DNA from 3 places in the Brevibacillus halotolerans genome. Region 3 is predicted to be linked to each of the others. Evidence: riboswitches for the same ligand, from Rfam matches in the RefSeq annotation. Region 3 holds a riboswitch; each other region holds the start of a gene.
The links. A riboswitch is a leader RNA that binds a small molecule or an ion and turns the genes downstream of it on or off. The one in region 3 is predicted to bind cobalamin.

Region 1 (2,273 bases), on a different contig from region 3:
GTACTGATCAAAGATGGAAAAATTATGGAGGACAATCTCAAGAAAGAGAATTATACAGGTGAGGAATTGTTAGAACAATTGCGCCTAAAAGATGTATTCTCGATTGCAGATGTTGAGTATGCACTATTAGAGCAGAATGGTCAGATTAGTGTCCTGCTCAAAAAAGAAAATCAACCGCTTACTGCCAAAGATCTGAATATCCAAGGAGCTCCAAGCCGAGAGCCTCAAACGGTCATTTTGGATGGGAATGTCATGTTAGAGCCTTTAGCAACCACAGGATTGTCGAAAAGATGGCTCCACACAACTCTCAATAAGATGGGAATACCATTGGAAAACGTTTATATAGGACAAGTAGATAGTTATGGGCAATTGAATGTAGATTTATATGATGACCAGATTACTGTACCAGTCCCTCAGGAAAAACCATTGACGTTGTCTACGTTGAAAAAATGCCAAGCAGATTTGGAGACTTTTTCACTTGAAACAAAAAATAACATGGCTAAAAAGGAATATGAAAAGGGGGCTCAAAGCTTAAAAAAAATAATAGAAGAGGTAAAACCTTTTTTACAGAGCTAATAAGGGATCGATACAGAAGCCTTTATAATAGAAACTTTGTCCAGACAAGTTACTAAAATTATCAAGAGGCTAATGCTTAGGCTACATGACAGGAACTTGGTAATGGCAGGGGGAAATTTGATTGGGAAGGTAAGCTATCCTGAATTGGATAGCTTTTTTGCCTTTCTATTACATTCAAGGAAAGATAGAAACGAAGAGTGGTATAAAATGAGAAAGAAAGAAATTTTGGTATAAATTAAATAACATAATTAACATTATGTGAACAAACAACTGGACCGATTACTACTAAACTACAAACATTACGTAAATATTTTACAAAGTTCTTACAAACCTATCACAAATTCACCATTACCTTGCCATGTTCCACCAAATCGTGTTACACTCACAAACAATTACAACTGATTTATAGCCATGTTACGGTGTTTGATTTCAGGATCAGACTTAAAAGGGAAGTTCGGTGAAAATCCGATGCGGTCCCGCCACTGTAAATGAGGAGCAACATCCGATACACCACTGTTCACTTTTGCAGAGAATGGGAAGGGAGGATGCTTGCGAGGATTCATGAGCCAGGAGACCTGCCGTAAGATGTAACACTCCCACGAGGATGGGCAGGTGTTTGGGTAGGTCGTATGATGATAGTGTACATACACCTATAGGAATTGATTTGTCCAAAAACCCAAGCATCTGTCTCCTTTTGGAACGGATGCTTTTTTGTGCGAATCTTTAAGGAATAACATGTTAGCGGGGCGTAGAGGTCCAATTACGGTGCCACCTGCACTTGAAGCTTGGGTGGTCACCGAGTTAGTAATTTCATTTCGTTACTTTGTTTTACATAGGGGGGAGAAGCATGCAACAAACCGCCACGACAGCCCCAAGGTCAGTAAACAGCATCGGTACGCAATATACAAAAAATTGGATAGCGAAATTGATGGGAAGCGGCGTGGTATTATTTTTATCGCTGACGGTTGCAATCATGCTGGGACCAGTACAAATAGACCCAGTTATCGTTTGGAAGGTCATAGGCTCACATGTTCCTTTTGTACAACAATGGGTAGGGACAGACGTGTCTAACGCGCAGATGCATATTGTTTGGGATATTCGACTGCCACGTGTTTTATTATCTGCGGTTGTAGGTGCCGGGCTGTCTATTGTTGGGATAGCGATTCAGGCATTGATTCGTAATCCTTTAGCTGATCCATATATCTTAGGCGTATCATCAGGGGCATCGGTGGGAGCAACAGCAGTGCTGTTATTTGGTAGTTTGGGAGTATTTGGTTCGTATGCGCTTTCTTTAGCGGCCTTTTTAGGTGCTTTGGCTTCCGTTATATTGGTGTTTCTTTTGTCTTTGGTTGGCGGAAGGGTGCAGCTAATACGTCTCTTGTTAGCTGGAATAGCTGTGTCTATTATGTTGTCAGCGCTTACTAGTTTTTTTATTATGCTGGCACCAAGAGCGGAAAGCCTTTCAAGTGTGCTGTACTGGATGATGGGAAGCTTCACTCGTGCCAAGTGGGAGTCACTTGTATTGCCAACGATTGCAGTACTTTCGTTCTTTATATTTTTATGGGTAAATGCACGCAATCTAAATTTGTTGATCCTAGGGGAAGAAACCTCTACGCTACTTGGTCTACATCCAGAAAATATGCGTAAGATTCTACTGATTACGATTTCTCTCGTTACAGGCTTACTGGTTGCTGTAA
Region 2 (2,273 bases), on a different contig from region 3:
CAATGGTTCGGTGAGATTTTGAAAAAACAGGGCCTACGATTGAGTAACAATCAAGTAGATGTGGGGGTTCGTGTAGAAACGACCAATGTAGTCATGGAAGAAATCAATAAGCATCTATATGAAGGGAAGTTCTTGTTCAAATCTTCTACGGATCAAATTGTGCGAAGCTTTTGTTCCAATCCAAGCGGTCATGTTGTTGTAGAAAATCACAGCGGTGTAATGGCGGCTAACGGGCATGCATACAAGGATGAGAAGCTGGGGTCCCCTAACACGAACTTTGCTCTGCTTGTGTCTCATGTCTTTACAGAACCATTTGATAAGCCAAACGAATACGCGAAAGAGGTATCAAGACGAGCGAATGATCTTTCTAACGGCTCCGTGATTGTACAGCGCTTTGGCGATATAAAACGTGGGCGGCGTTCGACAGAAAAACGACTGAAAGAGGGATTTATTGAGCCAACGTTAAAAGAAGCCGTACCAGGTGATCTCGGCCTAGTATTACCATATAATACAATGAAAAGCTTAATTGAAATGGTAGAGGCACTCGATCATGTTACGCCGGGTATTGCAAGTGAACACACGCTGTTTTATGGAGTAGAAGCGAAATTCTATTCAGCACGTCCATATTTGAATCCGCACTTTGAAACAGAAATTAGTGGTTTATATGCAGGCGGCGATGGAGCAGGTTTAACGCGAGGACTTGCGCAAGCAGGAGCATGCGGCGTTCATATTGCTCGGGGAATTTTACGTCACCTGTCTTAAAATATGGAAGAATACAACTATATTTTGTCACAACAGCATGATTGTCAAGTCCATTTCTTGTGCTATAATATTTTCAAATGGGTCACATCTCATTCATGTAAATAATAATAGTTTTAGGTAATGGAAGTTTGGTGCAAATCCAACGCGGTCCCGCCACTGTGATAGACTGTTTTCCGGTCTTAAGTCAGGTCTTTTACCTAAAAACTACTGAAAGGCTAACCATTTCGAGGCGAAAGTGGTTAGTCCAAGTCTAGTGATGTTCCCGCCTCACTAGACTTTTTTTATGGAGAAAGGAGCGGAAATGGTAAGAAGAGTTTGTCAAATCGCCTTACTTATTGCACTTGCGCTGGTAAGTGTAGTGGGTTGTTCAAATAATGAAGTAGCGCAAAACACATCAGCAGAAGAAAAGGTTGAAAACAAGATCGTTGTGGAAGTTTCAAGCGATCAGGGCAAAACCAAAATTGCTGAAAAAACAATTCAATTCAAAGGGGATCAAACCTTGTATGAGTTGATGAAAACCAATTTTAAAGTGGAAGACGATAATGGATTTATCACGTCAATTGAGGATGTGAAGCAAAATCCAGCAGAGAAAAAGTATTGGTTATACGAAGTGAACGGAGCACCAGCGGTTACAGGAGCCAAGGATCTTAAAGTCAAAGATGGCGATGTCATTAAGTGGGATTTACATGCCTCCTAACCATCAAATACACAAAGCATCCCTATCCAGTGTAAGAGGCATAACGTTGCTAGCTATCTTAGCTGCCTTGTCTGTTGCTGGTCGGATTGCACTGTCGTCCATACCTAACGTACAGCCCGTGACAACATTTGTCATTCTTATGACAATTCTGATGGGACTTCGATATGGTTTGTTGCTTGCGATAATTGTGATGATTTTGTCAAATATGGTCCTAGGGATCGGGATTTGGATTATCCCGCAGATCATTGCATACTGTATAATTGTCGTGGTAACCGGTATATTTATACGTCCTGTGTTTCCAAAGCTTTCCTTGTTTGTGATGGCCATATACGCCGGATTTACAGGAATGCTTTACGGGTTTGTTAACTCTCTTTGTCAGGTACCGCTTTACGATTCAACTTATTTTCTTGCTTATTATCTAGCAGGAGTCCCCTATGATACGATGCATGCAATTGGGAATTTCGTTTTTTATTTCGTACTCACACCTCTTTTACTTCCATTGTTGTACAAATTGATAAATCAACATTTTGCTAAGTCTTGACAACTGAACAGGCACAATGCAGTGCTTGCCGAATCATATCAAACCTTTGATGCAAAAGGTTTTTATACACAAAGACGTGTATAGTGTTTTTAAAAATAACAATCAATACATAGTTGACTATATGGTAAATATAGTAGTACAGTATTGGTAGAAAACAGAATACAGGTTACACAAAGACGTGTTACTTATGTAGATAGCAAAGAGGCTTTTAAAGGGTATGCTCCCTTCTAAAAAGCCTCTTTTTTTATTCCAAATGGAGGTGTCAGCATGGAT
Region 3 (2,273 bases):
CGCGAACAGGATACTGTAACTTCTTCTCATAAATCCACATTCAAAATTCCCCCTTTCTAGACCTGCCAAGGCCAAGGTACTTCGTTCCACGACCAAGGGTACTGTGAAAAGCTATTGCCAAAATTCATCAGAGGTCCGAATAAAGATTCATATTCGCGCTTGAGTGTCATACTTTGCTGAGCCATATCGTTGAATTGCCTAATAGCAGTCATATCAGTAGGATGGGTATCAAGATACAGGTTTAGCTCCACTAACACAAAGTCGATCGCCTGAATTTGGTGAAGCAGCTCATAAAATTGTTGCTGGCGTTCATCCGTAGAAGTATCATGATCGCTCATTTTTATTTGCCTCCCTTGTACGGATTTTCATAAGGCGCATACAGAGCAGGCCAGAGGGTACCTAAGCAAAGAGCTTTGCATGGATCAAATTGCGGTAAATTCGGGGGTTGAAATCCTAAGTAAAGCTGTGGTGGTGTCTCATAAGTTACAACCCGTTGTGGCGGACAAGGATCACATGGACCGATGAAAGGAAAGTATGCCTTTCGATTTCGACTCATATGATTGCCTCCTTTCCTGTAGATGTCCTTATATGCTTATCAATTGGACAAGGAGATTAGAACAGAAAACATAGGTAAAAAGAGAAGGAATCCCCCTTTTTCCGTGCAATTTGACAAAAAGGGCGAACAGTGGTGCGAAGGGCGGGCAAAATTCAGTTTGCCATGGAAGTGGCAGAAGTCTTCCTGCGACAATAGGAGACTGAATTAAATAAAAATATGGAATTTTATGTGAAGTTATATTATGATAGCAAGCATACCTAGAATAAAGGGTAGGTATATATCTTGGTGATATGGATGAATTAAATATGTGGAAATAGGTTCTTTGAACAATGAGTGTCAAGGATGAAAAGGGAAGCACGGTGTAAATCCGTCACGGTCCCGCCACTGTAAAAGAGGAGTCAGTACAAAAAAACCACTGATCAACGAAGGATTGGGAAGGTATGTGCTGATGTGGATTCTTAAGTCAGGAGACCTGCCTATTTCAACAACACTGTGTGACCTACGGGAGATAGGGAGGTGTTAGATAGCTGTGGCAGTTGTACAAGTATATTCACTGCTTGTTCGGGCATCTCTAACCATCTTTTGAACGGGGAGAGATGCTTTTTTGTTTGAGTTGTGTTTTTTACCGAAAATATAACCTGTTTAGGAGGGCGAACAAGCATGAATAAAGGAATAAGTAGCAATTTAGGATATCCACGCATTGGGGAAAATCGCGAATGGAAAAAGGGATTAGAGGCATTTTGGGCCGGGACAATTGAAAAGAAGGAATTTCTTGCCCAAATGCAACAAAGCAGACTCCAGCACCTGCAAAAACAAAAGGAAATAGGGATTGATCTGATCCCGGTTAATGATTTCACTATGTATGATCACATGCTGGATATGGCTGTGATGTTTGGGTATGTTCCAAAACGCTATGAATATGCTGGTGGGGTAGTATCTTTGTCCACCTATTTTGCAATGGCACGAGGAAATCAGCATGTAGTTGCTTGCGAAATGACCAAATGGTTTAATACCAATTATCACTACATCGTGCCGGAGTTTCAGGACATCAAACCCGTCCTGACCGAAAATAAACCGCTTCTTGCTTATAAAGAGGCAAAAGAGGAGCTAGGGATTAAAGGAAAACCTGTCATAATAGGACCTTATACCTTTATTAAGCTATCCAAAGGGTTCGATCGGATACAAATACCGGCGATTATCCTACAGCTTGTCCCTCTTTATGTGCAGGTTCTAACAGAATTAGCGCAGGAAGGCGTGGAATGGGTTCAGATAGATGAGCCAATTCTAGTAACATCATTATCCGAAGACGAAATGAAGACGATCTCCTACATCTATGAACAGCTTCATGAGGCTGTTCCACAACTACAAATCATGCTACAAACCTATTTTGGTTCCGTTACATTTTACAATGAAGTGATTAAGCTACCTGTAGCAGGAATTGGATTAGATTTTGTCCATGATGCGGGACGCAGCCTTGAGCAGATTACAACAAATGGTTTCCCACAGGATAAAGTACTTGGGGCGGGCATCATTGATGGTAGGAACATTTGGCGGGCAAATCTGACTCAAAAGACAAATCTTCTTGCTACAATCAAAGAGCATGTCGATGCATCCCGTATCTGGATTCAGCCATCTAGTAGTCTACTTCATGTTCCAATCAGTCTAAATCAAGAGACACAGCTTGATCCACTAGTTAAAGATTCATTGGCGTTTGCAG

Region 1: another riboswitch for cobalamin. It lies ahead of O0550_RS15960 (FecCD family ABC transporter permease); the one in region 3 lies ahead of metE (5-methyltetrahydropteroyltriglutamate--homocysteine S-methyltransferase).
Region 2: another riboswitch for cobalamin. It lies ahead of O0550_RS05510 (DUF4430 domain-containing protein); the one in region 3 lies ahead of metE (5-methyltetrahydropteroyltriglutamate--homocysteine S-methyltransferase).

What each region holds. Positions count from the first base shown of each region.
Region 1 is NZ_JAPTNK010000012.1:145,023-147,295, reverse strand. It holds gene O0550_RS15965 (DUF421 domain-containing protein) at 1-576, shown strand, start outside; cobalamin riboswitch at 977-1,173, shown strand; gene O0550_RS15960 (FecCD family ABC transporter permease) at 1,424-2,273, shown strand, end outside.
Region 2 is NZ_JAPTNK010000003.1:123,983-126,255, reverse strand. It holds gene O0550_RS05515 (NAD(P)/FAD-dependent oxidoreductase) at 1-762, shown strand, start outside; adenosylcobalamin (AdoCbl) riboswitch at 859-1,011, shown strand; gene O0550_RS05510 (DUF4430 domain-containing protein) at 1,064-1,459, shown strand; gene O0550_RS05505 (ECF transporter S component) at 1,506-2,000, shown strand; gene O0550_RS05500 (1-propanol dehydrogenase PduQ) at 2,268-2,273, shown strand, end outside.
Region 3 is NZ_JAPTNK010000007.1:134,923-137,195, reverse strand. It holds gene O0550_RS11400 (manganese catalase family protein) at 1-40, opposite strand, end outside; gene O0550_RS11395 (spore coat protein CotJB) at 57-338, opposite strand; gene O0550_RS11390 (spore coat associated protein CotJA) at 341-556, opposite strand; cobalamin riboswitch at 855-1,050, shown strand; gene metE (5-methyltetrahydropteroyltriglutamate--homocysteine S-methyltransferase) at 1,217-2,273, shown strand, end outside.